Regions from separate parts of the Streptomyces sp. NPDC028907 genome, predicted to be linked through region 2. Evidence: riboswitches for the same ligand, from Rfam matches in the RefSeq annotation. Region 2 holds a riboswitch; the other holds the start of a gene.

What was found. A riboswitch is a leader RNA that binds a small molecule or an ion and turns the genes downstream of it on or off. The one in region 2 is predicted to bind cobalamin.
Region 1: it holds a riboswitch for cobalamin, as region 2 does, so the genes downstream of both, ACZ4UU_RS03510 (prenyltransferase/squalene oxidase repeat-containing protein) here and ACZ4UU_RS16750 (energy-coupling factor ABC transporter permease) in region 2, are expected to answer to the same signal.

What each region holds. Positions count from the first base shown of each region.
Region 1 is NZ_JBVHVE010000001.1:786,032-792,903, reverse strand. It holds gene ACZ4UU_RS03515 (SCO2322 family protein) at 1-644, opposite strand, end outside; gene ACZ4UU_RS03510 (prenyltransferase/squalene oxidase repeat-containing protein) at 652-1,887, opposite strand; cobalamin riboswitch at 2,005-2,152, opposite strand; gene ACZ4UU_RS03505 (phosphotransferase) at 2,185-2,853, shown strand; gene ACZ4UU_RS03500 (nuclear transport factor 2 family protein) at 2,843-3,286, opposite strand; gene ACZ4UU_RS03495 (MBL fold metallo-hydrolase) at 3,310-4,338, opposite strand; gene ACZ4UU_RS03490 (hypothetical protein) at 4,419-4,676, shown strand; gene ACZ4UU_RS03485 (aldehyde dehydrogenase) at 4,841-6,298, shown strand; gene ACZ4UU_RS03480 (ferredoxin) at 6,302-6,535, shown strand; gene ACZ4UU_RS03475 (TetR family transcriptional regulator) at 6,802-6,872, opposite strand, start outside.
Region 2 is NZ_JBVHVE010000005.1:166,173-173,044, reverse strand. It holds gene ACZ4UU_RS16765 (transglutaminase TgpA family protein) at 1-1,495, shown strand, start outside; gene ACZ4UU_RS16760 (LysR family transcriptional regulator) at 1,506-2,414, opposite strand; gene ACZ4UU_RS16755 (RidA family protein) at 2,488-2,877, shown strand; cobalamin riboswitch at 2,928-3,113, shown strand; gene ACZ4UU_RS16750 (energy-coupling factor ABC transporter permease) at 3,144-3,845, shown strand; gene ACZ4UU_RS16745 (energy-coupling factor ABC transporter substrate-binding protein) at 3,842-4,219, shown strand; gene cbiQ (cobalt ECF transporter T component CbiQ) at 4,226-4,975, shown strand; gene ACZ4UU_RS16735 (ATP-binding cassette domain-containing protein) at 4,972-5,826, shown strand; gene ACZ4UU_RS16730 (APC family permease) at 5,940-6,872, shown strand, end outside.

The sequences.
Region 1 (6,872 bases), on a different contig from region 2:
GCATTCCTGCGCCGCCGCGCCTGCCAGACCCCCGCCGCACCCAGCACGGCCACCACCGCGATCCCGGCCACCAAGCCCAGCGACGGGCCGCCGCCCGAGCCGTCCGAGGTCTCCTTGTTCCGCTCGGCGGCCGACGACGACTCACCCCCGGCCACCTGCTCCCCGCACCCCTTCGCCGGATACCCCGAGATCGCGCACAACAACGCGTTCGTGTCGTACCGCAGCGGCTTGGCCACCGAGGCCAGGGCCTCTGCCGTGGTCGCGTCCGGGGACACCCGCGCGCACGCGGTCCGGCGAGCCGGCGGGGCCTCGCCCGACGGGGCGTCCGCCGCCGTACCGAAGTCGATGACCAGAGCCACCCGCTTCGTGCCGTCCCGCGGGGGCGTGCGCGCGCAGATCACGGCGAACTCGGCGGCGCCCCTCGGCCGGGCGGCGTCGTCCGAGTCCTCGCTGACGGCGAAGCGGAAGCCCTGGACGTCACCGTCGGAGGGGCGGGCGAGGGACGGGCCCTGGGTCGCGTACGTCCACCGTTCGCCGTCGCGGTGCCAGAAGGACCAGTAGCGGTAGCCGGTCGCCTGCGCCTGGACCGCGCCGGTCAGGACGACCAGCACGGCCAGGACGAGCGGGAGAGCGCGGCGGATCACGGTCACGTCACTTGCCCTTGTTGCGGCCGCTGAGCAGGAAGCCGATGCCGATGCCGACGACCAGGAAGATGCCGACGTACCACCAGACGCCGAACGGGCTGTCGCCGTCGTCCTCCTTCTCCTCCTCGGAGGGCTTCGCCGACGCCGTGACCGTCGCGTTCGGCGCCGACCGCGGCGCCGGACCCGTCGCGTTGAGCTGCTTGACGAGGTCCGTGTCGCCGAAGTCGCGCGGATCGGTGCCGGTGGCGTGCGCGGCGAAGATCAGCTGGGCGTAGGCGGCGGGACCGCTCTGCTCGGCCCAGGCGGCGTAGTGCCCCTCAAGCCAGACCAGGATCTCCCGGCCCCGCTGGGTCAGTCCGGCGGCGGAGAGCGCCACCACTGCGTCGGCGGTGTTGCCGTAGTCCGGCTGGTCCTTGGCGCCGGGCAGCACGGACTTCAGGTAGCCGGTCCCGCTCAGGTCGCGGGCGAGGTGGACGGCACCGTTGAGGGCCGCGTCGGCGGGCGTCGGGGTCTTGCCGCCCAGGCACTTCCGGGTGCTCGCGGGTGCCTTGCCCGCGGTCGCCACGAGCCCTTGGCCGAGGACGCCCACCACGCCCGCGGCGGTCGCGTCGGCGTTGGCCGCCAGCGAGCCCTTCTTGTCGGGCTGGAACGCGAACGCCCCCGCGTCCTCGTCGCCGCACGGCAGGGACAGCTTCAACAGGGCGTCGTACGGCGACTTGCCCGCCTTGCGCACGTCCGCGGGCTTCTCGCCGACGGCGGCGAGCGCACCGACCACGACGGACGTCGAGTTCGCGTCACTTGCGCCGCCCGGCATGTACCCCCAGCCGCCGTCCTCGTTCTGCACGGACTTCAGCCAGTCCACCGCCTTGCCGGCCGCCGTGTCGTGGCCGCCGAGCGCGGCGAGGGCCTGGACGGCGGCGGCCGTGTTGTTGGTGTCGACCGGCGTCTTCGCGTCGCAGGCCTTCGAGACGTCGGCACGGAACGGCGCGAACCCGCCGTCGGCGCACTGCTGCCCGGTGAGCCAGTCCACGGCCTTCGCCGCCGGCTGCACGTCCATCGTGTCCTGGGCGAGCAGCGCGAGCGACTGGCGCCACACGCCGTCGTACGTGGGGTCCGTGGTGCCGTACAGCCCGGACGGGAGGGCGACGGAGGGCGACGGAGACGGGTCGGCGGCGAAGGCGGGCGTGACCGTGCCGATCACGGTGACGGCGGCCAGGACCGCGGCGCTGCGGCGGACGTACATGATCGGCGGATGCCCTTCCCTCAAGGGGCCGGGCAGCACAGGGGAGACCCCCGGGCGGCTCGGCTCCGTATACCTCGACGGTGCCGTGCTCCGGCGGGCTGCCGGGGCACGTGAGCCGGTCACGAATCCGTACGGGCGATCCGGCTCACCGGCCTGCTACGACCGGTTCACGGTTGCGGGTCAGCGCCGGATTTGCACCGGCTTCCCCCTGTACGGGTGTGATGGCGACGCGGCCACTCTACCGGCCCGTAGGGAAGCGGCTGAGGGGAGGCGGTGAGCGGCGGTAGGTTCGGCCGCATGGGGATCACCGAGGGTGCGGGGAGAGCGGGACGGCGGCTGCTCGGTTCGGGGCGCGCCTCCGACGTGTACGAGATCGACGCGGCGTGGGTGGTGCGCCACGACCGGGAGGGCTACGCCGACGGGCGCGCCGAGGCGGCCCTGATGGAGCGCCTGCGCGCGCACGGCTTTCCGGTGCCCCGCGTCCGGCTCGCCGACTGCACCCGCTCCGAGCTGGTCATGGAACGGCTCTACGGTCCGACGATGCTGGAGGCCTTCTTCGCGGGCCGGATAGATGCCCGCGAGGCGGGGCGGACCCTGGCCCGCCTCCTGCGACAGCTGCACACCGTCCCCGGCCGGGTCGTCCACCTGGACCTCCACCCGGAGAACGTGATGCTCACGCCCGACGGCCCCTACGTCATCGACTGGGCCAACGCGGAGGAGGGCGAGCCGGGCCTGGACTGGGGCATGTCGGCCCTGATCCTCGCCCAAGTGGCCCTGGCCGACGACCACTACCCCTCCGCCCCCGTCCGCGCGACTCTCGCGGGCCTCCTCACCGACCCGTCCGACCTCACCGAAGACGGCCTCACGGAGGCCCGACGGCGACGGGCCGCCAACCCGACGATGACGGAGCGGGAGATCGAAGTGCTGGGTGCGGCGGAGGAGTTGGTCCGGTCGTTCATGGCGTAGGCGGGCGCGGGGTCGGCCCGCCGAAGGCCAGGTGGAGGACCCGAGCGGACAGGAGCCAGGTGCCGTCCGGCGATCTGTGGAAGGTGTCGGCGTAGTGGCCCACCTGGACCGGCGGTCCCGGCGGGAGGAGTCCGCCCTCGTGGCCGTCGACGCGGTACGTCGTGAAGTACGAGGTCGCCGTCGCGGTGTCGGACGAGGTCACCGTGACCAGGATGTTGGACATGACGCGGCGCGAGAGGCGGTCGGCGGGGCGCGAGCCGAAGTACGCCCGCAACGCGTCCCGCCCCGAGACGAGCCGCTCGCCCGCCGGCCACTCCCAGGTGCCGTCCTCGGTGAACAGCTCGGCGACCAAGGACGGTTCGCCGAGGTCGAGGCGGTGGACGAAGTCGATGACTACGCGTGCGCAGGCACGCTCGGCGAGAAGGTGCTCCATGGGCGAGTACTCCATGGGCTGTATTAAACGGCGACGTACGTCACCGGCTCGCTCCCCGGCACCGCCTCCGCGTGCCCCAGCTTCACCAGTCGGCGCAGATGCGCCTCGGCCTCCGCGATGGCGATGTTCCGGGAGCCGTAGGGGATTTGGGCCCAGGGCCGGTTCCACTCCATGCGTTCCGCGAGCTGCCAGGGGGTGAGGGGTTCGGCGAGGAGGGCCTGGAGGTCGGTGAGGCGGGACTCGTGATGGGCCAGCAACTCCCGTACGCGGGCCGGTGCGTCGGCGAACGTGTGCTGGTGGGCCGGGAGGACCTCGGCGGGGGCGAGGCGGGCGACGCGTTCGAGGGAGGCGAGGTAGTCGCCGAGGGGGTCGGTGACGGTCGTGTCGTCGGGGTCCTCGTACAGGCCGATGTGCGGGGTGATCTCGGGGAGGAGGTGGTCGCCGGAGAACAGGCGGCCGTGACCGGGGAGTCGGGCCGGGTGTTCCTCCTCCAGGTGCAGGCAGACGTGGCCGGGGGTGTGGCCCGGCGTCCAGATCGCGCGCAGGCGGCGGCCGGGGAGGTCGAGGAGTTCGCCGGGGACGATCTCGCGGTCGGGGGCGGCGGGGGAGAGGCCGGGGAGGGTGCTCGGGCGGTGGGCGGTGCGCAACGGGGCCACGTGGGCCTCGGGGGCGCCGGCCGCGGTGAGCTTGGCCGCCATGTAGGAGAACCAGCGCCCCGGCCGGGTCGCGCGGGTGCGCCGTACGATCGCCGCGTCCGCCGCGTGCATCGCGATCCACGCGCCGGAGGCCTCACGCACCCGGCCCGACAGGCCGTGGTGGTCGGGGTGATGATGGGTGATCACCACGCCGTGGATCTCACCGGGCGCGGTGCCGCAGGCCGCGAGGCCCTCGGCGAGGGTGTCCCAGGAGGCCGGGTCGTCCCAGCCGGTGTCGACGAGGACCGGGCCGCGGTCGGTGTCGACGACGTACACGAGGGTGTGGCCGAGCGGGTTGTCCGGGATGGGGACCTCGATGGACTTCACGCCGCCGCCGTGGTCGTGCACCTGCGTCACCTGCGCCATGGGCTCCCCGATCGCCGCGACATGTTCCGGCCGTGAAGGACTCCCGGTCACTATAACTAGAACGGGTTTCGATGGGAGCCCGAGTCATCTACCAACAGCGCGGCGCGAGCGAGGAAGGGAAGTGCTCACAGGGGTTCCAGGCCGGCATCTCCGCCGGCTCGGCCCGTCTGATCCGCTCGGGGGTCCAGTACTTCCTGATCTCCTCCGGGCTCTTCGTCTCCCGATGCACGGAAACCCCGTTGCCGCGCGTCACGTCGTCCCAGGACGACCCCATCCACACGGCCCCGCTGACGGCCACCGCCATGGCCGAGGCGAACGCCGCCCAGTGACGTCTGCTCGCTGCCATCGCCAAATCCTTCCCCGTCCCCGACCCGGTCAGCGTAGGCGTGAGGTGTGTGCGGTCCGTGGACTCCTCGGGGTGGAACTGGTATCAGTTCCTGAAACAGCGTCAGAAACCAAGGAATCCGCTCCAGCTCCGCAGGAGGCGTCGGCCATGACCGAGCTCGTGGAACACGGACAGCTGATCATCGGCGGGGAGTTGACCGACCCCCTGGGCAAGGACGTCATCGAGGTCGTCTCGCCGCACACGGAAGAGGTCATCGGACGCGTCCCGCACGCCTCGCCCGCCGACGTCGATCGGGCGGTCGCGGTGGCGCGCAAGGCGTTCGACGAGGGCCCCTGGCCGCGGATGAGCCTCGACGAGCGGATCGAGGTCGTCACCCGCATCAAGGACGGAATCGCCGTACGGCACGAGGAGATCGCCCGCGTGATCTCCTGCGAGAACGGCTCCCCGTACTCCTGGAGCGTCCTCGCGCAGGCCCTCGGCGCGATGATGGTGTGGGACGCGGCGATCACGGTCGCGCGGAACTTCACGTACGAGGAGCAGCGCGACGGCGTCCTCGGCAAGATCCTCGTCCGCCGCGAGCCGGTCGGCGTCGTGGCCGCCGTCGTCCCCTGGAACGTCCCGCAGTTCGTCGCCGCCGCCAAGCTCGCGCCCGCGCTGCTCACCGGCTGCACGGTGGTGCTGAAGCCGTCTCCGGAATCGCCCCTCGACGCCTATCTCCTCGCCGAGATCGCCAAGGACGCCGGGCTGCCGGAGGGGGTCCTGTCCATCCTCCCGGCCGACCGTGAGGTGAGCGAGTACCTGGTCGGGCACCCGTCCGTCGACAAGGTCTCCTTCACCGGTTCCGTCGCGGCCGGCAAGCGCGTCATGGAGGTCGCGGCCCGCAATCTCACCCGCGTGACACTGGAGTTGGGCGGCAAGTCGGCGGCCGTCGTCCTGCCGGACGCGGACGTCGAGACGACCGTCGCCGGAGTCGTCCCGGCGGCCTGGATGAACAACGGCCAGGCCTGCGTGGCCCAGACCCGGATCCTGCTCCCGCGCTCCCGCTACGACGAGTTCGCCGAAGCCTTCGCCGCTGCGGCCGGCGCGCTGGTGGTCGGCGACCCGCTGGACCCGGCGACCCAGGTGGGCCCGCTGGTGGCACGGCGCCAGCAGCGCAGGAACCTCGACTACATCCGGATCGGCCAGGAGGAGGGCGCCAAGATCCTCACCGGCGGCGGGCGTCCGGCCGGGCTGGAGAAGGGCTGGTACGTCGAACCGACCCTCTTCGGGGACGTCGACAACTCCATGCGGATCGCGCGGGAGGAGATTTTCGGCCCCGTCATCTGCCTGCTGCCCTACGGCGACGAGTCCGAGGCCGTGAAGATCGCGAACGACTCCGACTACGGCCTGAGCGGCAGCGTCTGGGCGGCCGACACCGGGCACGGTATCGAGGTCGCGCGCCAGGTCCGCACCGGCACCTACTCGGTGAACACCTTCAGCCTGGACATGCTGGGTCCGTTCGGCGGCTACAAGAACTCGGGCCTGGGGCGGGAGTTCGGCCCCGAAGGCTTCGGCGAGTACCTGGAGCACAAGATGATCCACCTTCCGGCGGGCTGGGAGGCGTAGGGGATGGGCGACCGCTGGCACGTCGAGGTCGACCGGTCGGTGTGCATCGGCTCGGCCCAGTGCGTCCACCACGCCCCCGCCGGCTTCCACCTCGACCCCGCCCGCCAGTCCCACCCGGCCGACCCGGAGACGGACGCCAACGAGAAGATCCTGGCGGCGGCGGAGAGCTGCCCCGTCGAAGCGATCGTGATCACGGTGCTGGGTAGCGGGGAGCCGGTGTTCCCACCGGAGGAGTAGGGCGGAGCAGGACTGCGCCCGGCTGTAAAAAATGTCCCCTTTGGGGTGTTCTATATTGCCCCAGGGGTTATATCCTGGTAGTGGCCTACGGGACGAGTGAGGGAGTCCGAACCGGAGTAGCCGACTCTGGCAGGAAGCAGACGGTTTCCGCCGGTGCCGACGTCGACGGTCCGGGCTGAGAGGCCGGAAGGCAGCAGCAGGGCCGGAAGGCGACCCCCAGAACCTGATCCGGACAATACCGGCGAAGGGAACCCGTCTCGTAGGTTTTACCTGTGCCCTTCCGGGGCCGTCAGGTCGATCAGCCGGCACACCGTCTCGATGTCGATCTTCACCTGGG
Region 2 (6,872 bases):
GTCCGTCAGCCCGTTGGACCAGGTCGCGGCCTGGCTGCGCAACGGCGACGAGGAGGTATTCACCGTACGGACCTCGGGTGCTGCCCCCGGCAACTACCGGCTGGCGGTCCTCGACCGGTACGACGGGACGACGTGGACCAGCAGCGCCGGGCTGACCCGTACCGGTGGCCGGGTCCCGGAGGAGAAGGGCACCGACCCGGACGCGGCAGGGCGGACCAGGACACTCGAACAGCGTGTCACCGTACAGTCGTTGCCCGGCATCTGGCTGCCCGCCGCCGACCGGCCCTCGTCCGTGACCACGCCCGAGGGCACCTCCCTGTCCGTCGACCCGAACAGCGGGATGCTCTCCACGGGGACGGCCGTGCCGAGCGGTTTCACCTACACCGCGACCTCCCGCCTCCCCGAGTACGACGCCGACCGGCTGCGGTACGCGGCCGCCGCGCACGACCCGGCCCGGGTGAACCTTCCGGCCGTGGACGCGGCCGGGCAACCGATCCCTTCCGTACGGTCCTTCAGGACCATCGCCGAACGGGTCACCCGGGGGGCCACCCACCCCTACCAGCGGGCCGTACGCCTGGCCGAGTGGCTGCGCGCGACCTACCGGCTCGACCAGGGGGCGCTGCCCGGGCACACCTACCGGAGCCTGGAGTTCTTCCTGGCGGACGGCGGGCGCGGCACGTCCGAGCAGTTCGCCGCCTCGTTCGCGGTCCTGGCGCGCACCCTGGGCCTGCCCACCCGGGTGGCCGTGGGCTTCCGCCCGGGTACGCGGACCGGTTCGGGCACCTGGCAGGTACGGGGACGGGACGTGCTGGCCTGGCCGGAGGTGAGGTTCGCCGGGGTCGGCTGGGTGCCGTTCCAGCCGACGCCCGGCGAGGCCGCGCAGGGCGGCTCGGGCGCCGCGTCGGCGGCGGAGCCCGAGGATCGTCAGCAGGCGGACCGGGAGAGCACCAAGCCGACGCCGCCGTCGACGCCCCCGCGCACCCCCGTCGAGGCGGCCCCCGCCGCCGGGGGTGCCTCCGGCGCCGGTATGCCGCCGCTGTGGCTCACCGTCCCGCTCACGCTGCTCCTGCTCGCCACGGCCTACGTGCTGTACGCGCTGTGGCTGCCGTACAAGCGGCGCAGCAGACGGCGCAACGGGCCGGACGCACGGCACCGGGTCCTCGGGGCCTGGCAGCAGATCGAGGACCGCCTCACGGAGATCGGCCTCCCCGCCACGGGAGCGCACACGGCGCAGGAGATCGCCGCGTTCGGTGCGCGGCAGGTGGGCGGCACCGTGGGCCGGCGGCTGCCGGACCTGGCCACCCTGGTCAACGAGGTCGAGTACGCGGGCCGCAGACCCGACAGCGCGGCCGCCGAAGCCGCGTGGGCGGACTGCGACGCGCTCGAGAAGACCGTCCGGCACCGCGTCCCGCACCGCACCCGTCTGTTCCGGCTCCTGCGCTCCGCGGCTCCTCGCCGAAGGCGCGAGGGCGCGGGCCGGCCTCCCGAGCGGTGACCGGCATCGGCTAGCGCCGGTCCGGCCGATCCTGGTTGACCGCTGCCAGCAGGTGTGCGACCAGCGGGTTCGGGTCGCCCTCGCGCCAGGCGACGGCCACGCGCGTGCGGGCGTCGCCGGGCTCGATCCTGCGGAAGGCGACGCCTTTGAGGCGGATACGGCGGATGCTCGCCGGTGCCAGGGAGACGCCGAGGCCGGTCTCCACCAGGGCGCACACGGTCTGCCACTCCACGGCGTGCTGGGCGGTCCGCGGCGTGAAGCCGGCTTCGGCGCACAGGCCGGTGATCCGGTCGTACAGCCGCGGGCCGACCGCACGCGGCAGCAGTACGAAGGGCGAGTCCGCCAACTGCGCGACCCGTACGGTCCGTTGTGCGGCCAGCGGATGGGCGGACGGCAGCACGGCCACGAACGGCTCGCTGAGTACGGTTCTGAAGCCGAGCTCCGGCTGGTCGGCGGGGGGCTCGCGCAGGAGGCCGACGTCGATGGTCCCGTCGTGCAGGGCGGCGATCTGCGGCGCGGTGGTCATCTCGTGGATGTCCAGGAGTACGCCGGGGAACCGGCCCCGGAAGGTGCGCAGCAGGCCGGGCAGCACGGTCAGGGCGAGGGAGGCGGCGAAGCCGAGGCGCAGGCTGCCGGCCCGGCCGCTGCCGACGGCACGGGCCGCGGCCAGGCCGTCCGTGAGGTCGGTGAGGGCGCGCCGGGCGGCGGGCAGCAGTTCGCGGCCCGCCGGGGTGAGCGTGACGCGTCCTGGTGCTCGGTGGAACAGGGCGTGGCCGACCTTGTCCTCCAGGCGTCGGATCTGCTGGCTCAGCGGTGGCTGGGCGATGCCCAGGCGGGCGGCGGCGTGGCCGAAGTGGAGTTCCTCGGCGAGTACGACGAAGGCGTGCAGCTGTGGCAGGGGCAGTTCCGGTCGGTCCATACGCCTAGGGATATCAGGCCATGCCTCCTGCCGTATTAGACGTATCAGCGCTGGTCGACTTAGCGTGCGGCGCATGACAGAGCGACGTGCGATCCTCAGCGGCTCGACCTTCGAGGAGCAGATCGGCTATGCCCGTGCCGTGGTCGACGGCGACTGGGTGCATGTGTCCGGGACGACCGGGTTCGACTACAGCACGATGACGATCTCCGACGACGTGGGGGAGCAGGCGGAGCAGTGCCTGCGCAATATCGAGGCGGCGCTGGCCGAGGCGGGGTGCACCTTCGCCGATGTGGTGCGGGTGCGGTACCTGCTGCCCGACCGCGAGGACTTCGAGCCCTGCTGGCCGGTCCTGCGCCGCCGCTTCGGTGATGTCCGGCCGGCCGCCACGATGCTCATGTGCGGTCTCGCCGACCCTCGTATGAAGATCGAGATAGAGGTGTACGCGCGTCGGCCCCTCGCGTAGCGCCCCTTTCGCGCCCCCTGGGCGCGCTTGTCAGCCACCCTGTCCGGGCACTACTGTCACCACGCCTTGGTGAACGGGAAACCCGGTGTGATGCCGGTGCGGCCCTCGCCACTGTGAATCGGGAAGTCCGGCTCCAGCCCTCACGGGCAGCCACTGGGTCCTTCGGGACCCGGGAAGGCGGAGCACGGGCGGTGGTACCCGTAAGCCAGGAGACCGACCAAGGCGCGTCAACCATCCACGAGGTGCTGGAGAGGGTCTGCTGAGCCATGCACATAGCCGAGGGTTTCCTGCCTCCGGCGCACGCGGTCGCCTGGGGCGTCGCGTCCGCGCCCTTCGTCGTCCACGGCGTCCGTTCACTCACCCGTGAGGTCAAGGAGCACCCGGAGAGCACGCTGCTCCTCGGCGCCTCCGGAGCCTTCACGTTCGTCCTGTCCGCGCTGAAGCTGCCCTCGGTGACCGGCAGTTGCTCGCATCCCACGGGCACCGGTCTGGGTGCCATCCTGTTCCGGCCGCCGATCATGGCGGTACTGGGCACCATCACCTTGCTCTTCCAGGCGCTGCTGCTCGCGCACGGCGGTCTGACGACGCTCGGCGCCAACGTCTTCTCGATGGCGATCGTCGGCCCCTGGGCCGGGTACGCGATCTACAGGCTGCTGCGGCGCTACGACGTGCCGCTCATGGTCGCCGTGTTCTTCGGCGCCTTCCTAGCCGACCTGTCCACCTACTGCGTGACCAGCGTCCAGCTGGCCCTCGCCTTCCCCGACCCGAGCAGCGGATTCCTGGGCGCGCTCGGCAAGTTCGGCTCCATCTTCGCCGTCACCCAGATCCCCCTCGCGGTGAGCGAGGGACTGCTCACGGTGCTCGTGATGCGGCTGCTGGTGCAGTCCAGCAAGGGCGAACTGACCCGGCTGGGCGTGCTCCTGGCGAAGAAGCAGTCCCGGACCGAGACCGAGGCGGTGGCCCGATGAGCAGGAACACGAAGATCAACATTCTGCTGCTGGTCGTCGTGGCCGCCCTCGCGGTGCTGCCGCTGGCCCTCGGCCTGGGCGACCACAAGGAGGAGCCGTTCGCGGGCGCCGACGGTGAGGCGGAGTCGGCGATCACCGAGATCGAGCCGGACTACGAGCCGTGGTTCTCGCCGCTCTACGAGCCGCCGTCCGGCGAGATCGAGTCGGCCCTGTTCTCCCTCCAGGCGGCCCTCGGGGCCGGCGTCCTCGCCTACTACTTCGGTCTGCGCCGGGGACGGCGGCAGGGCGAGGAGCGGGCGCTGGAGCGGGCCGGCGGCGCGGAGAGCACGGCCGGCGCGACCGCCGCCGAGGAGTCCCCGGCCGAGAGGTCCTGACCCCTCGTGCTGCCGATCGACGCGGCGGCGCACAGCAGTCGCTGGCGCCGCCGTCACCCCGTGGACAAGGCCGTGCTCGGGCTCGGCCTCACCGTGCTCGCGATCTCCTTGCCGCCCTGGCCGGGCGCCGCGCTGGTCCTGGTCACCGCACTCGCGGTACTGCTGGGTCCGGCGGGCGTGCCCGCGCGGCGGCTGTGGCGGGCCTACCGTGTGCCGCTCGGCTTCTGTGTGACCGGCGCGCTCACCCTGCTCGTCCAGGTCGGCGGGCCGGACGGCTTCGTGTCCCTGGCCGGCGAGGGCCCGCTGCGTGCCGGGGAGTTGCTGCTGCGCACCTCGGCCGCCTCGCTGGGCGTGCTGCTGTTCGCCTTCACCACGCCGATGTCCGACCTGCTGCCCCGCCTGGTGAAGGCCGGGGTGCCCGCGCCCGTCGTCGACGTCGCCCTGGTGACGTACCGGATGAGCTTCCTGCTCCTGGACTCCGTGCGCCGTATCCGGGAGGCCCAGGCCGCGCGGCTCGGGCACACCGGCAGGGCCGCGGAGTGGCGGTCCCTGGCCGGGCTCGGGGCCACCGCCTTCGTGCGGGCCTTCGACCGGGCCGCCCGGCTCCAGGCCGGGCTCGCCGGGCGCGGCTACGACGGCACACTGCGCGTCCTGGTGCCCGAGGCCCGGGTCTCCGTCCGCTTCACGGCCGCGAGTTGCGGGCTCCTCGCAGCGCTGGCCGCCCTCACCCTCGTACTGGAAAGGGCCCTGCCATGAGCGAGCCCACCGCCCTGGTCGCCCTGCGGGGCGCGTCCTACGCCTACGAGGACGGGCCCGTCGTCCTCAGCGGCCTCGACTTCGACGTCCGCGAGGGGCGCGCGCTCGCGCTGCTCGGCCGCAACGGCAGTGGCAAGACCACGCTGATGCGGTTGCTCAGCGGTGGACTGCGCCCGCACGACGGCCGGTTGACGGTGGAGGGTGCGCCGGTCGGTTACGACCGCAAGGGCCTGACCCGGCTGCGGACGACCGTGCAGCTGGTGGTGCAGGACCCCGACGACCAGTTGTTCGCCGCGTCCGTCGCCCAGGACGTCTCCTTCGGCCCGCTGAACCTGGGCCTGCCCGACGCCGAGGTACGCGCGCGGGTCGACGAGGCGCTCACCGCCCTGGACATCACCGCGCTCGCCGACCGGCCCACGCATCTGCTGTCGTACGGGCAGCGCAAGCGCACGGCCATCGCGGGCGCCGTCGCGATGCGGCCCCGTGTGCTGATCCTCGACGAACCGACCGCCGGGCTCGACCCGGACGGTCAGGAGCGTCTCCTGGCCACCCTGGACGGCCTGCGCGCGAGCGGCACGACGGTGGTGATGGCCACGCACGACGTCGACCTGGCCCTGCGCTGGGCGGACGACGCGGCGCTGCTGACCCCGTCCGGCGTGCGCACCGGACCGGCGCCCGCCATGCTGGCCCGCACCGACCTCCTTCAGCAGGCCGGGCTGCGGCTGCCCTGGGGCATCGCGGCGGCCCAGTTCCTGCGGGCACACGGTCTGCTGGACGACGCGTCGCCGGGCCCGCGCGACGCGGAGGCACTGGCGGCCCTGGCCACGGCACCGAGCCCTGCCGAAGGCTGACCTGTGCGCGCGTTGGGCACACGGGTGATACATCCCGCGAGCGCACACCAAAGGCGCGGCGGGCCCCACGGTTCGCTGTTTCATGAGGTCACGTACGACCGAAGTGAGGCAGTATGGCCGACGCCACGGAGGACACCCGCCCGCCCGGAGGGTTGAAGGCCAACGCGATCGGGTTCGTCGACGCCCTCGTCATCGGGCTCAACTCCACCTCGCCCGCGTACTCGCTGGCCGCGGCGATCGGCCCGGTGGTGGCGCTCGTCGGTGTGTACGCCCCGGGCGTCATGCTCGCCTCGTTCGTCCCGATGCTGCTGATCGCGTCGGCGTTCTACTACCTCAACCGGGTCGACCAGGACTGCGGGACGACGTTCTCTTGGGTCACCCGGGCCATGGGCCCATGGGCCGGCTGGCTCGGCGGCTGGGCCATCACGATGACCGGGGTGCTGGTGGTCGGCTCACTCGCGGACGTCGCGGTGACGTTCGCGCTGCTCGCGTTCGGTCTCGACGGCTGGGTCGACGACGAGTTCGTGCGCGAGACGCTGACGGTGCTGCTCATCCTGGTGATGACGGCCGTGTGCGTCGTCGGCACGGAGGTGTCGGCCAAAGTGCAGAACACCCTGATCCTCGCGCAGGTCGCCTGTCTGCTCGCGTTCGCCGTGGTGGCGATCTACCGGGTCCACGCCGACACCGGTTCGCTCGACTCCGTCGATCCGGCGATCGGCTGGCTGGATCCCTTCGGGGCCGGCGGCGCCGAACTGACGGCGGGTCTGCTGTTGGGCGTGTTCGTCTACTGGGGCTGGGAGTCGGCGGTGAACCTCACCGAGGAGGTCGAGAACTCCGCCACCGCCCCCGGCGAGGCGGCGGTGTGGTCGACGGTGATCCTGCTGGTGACGTACGTGTCGGTCGCCTACGCGGTCGTCGCCTACGCCGGACCGGTGTATCTGGCCGAGAACGCCGAGGAGGAGGAGTTCATCTTCGCGCTGCTCGCCGACGAGGCCATGGGCGCCTGGGACTGGGTCGTCCTGCTGGCGGTCTCGACCTCCGGGCTC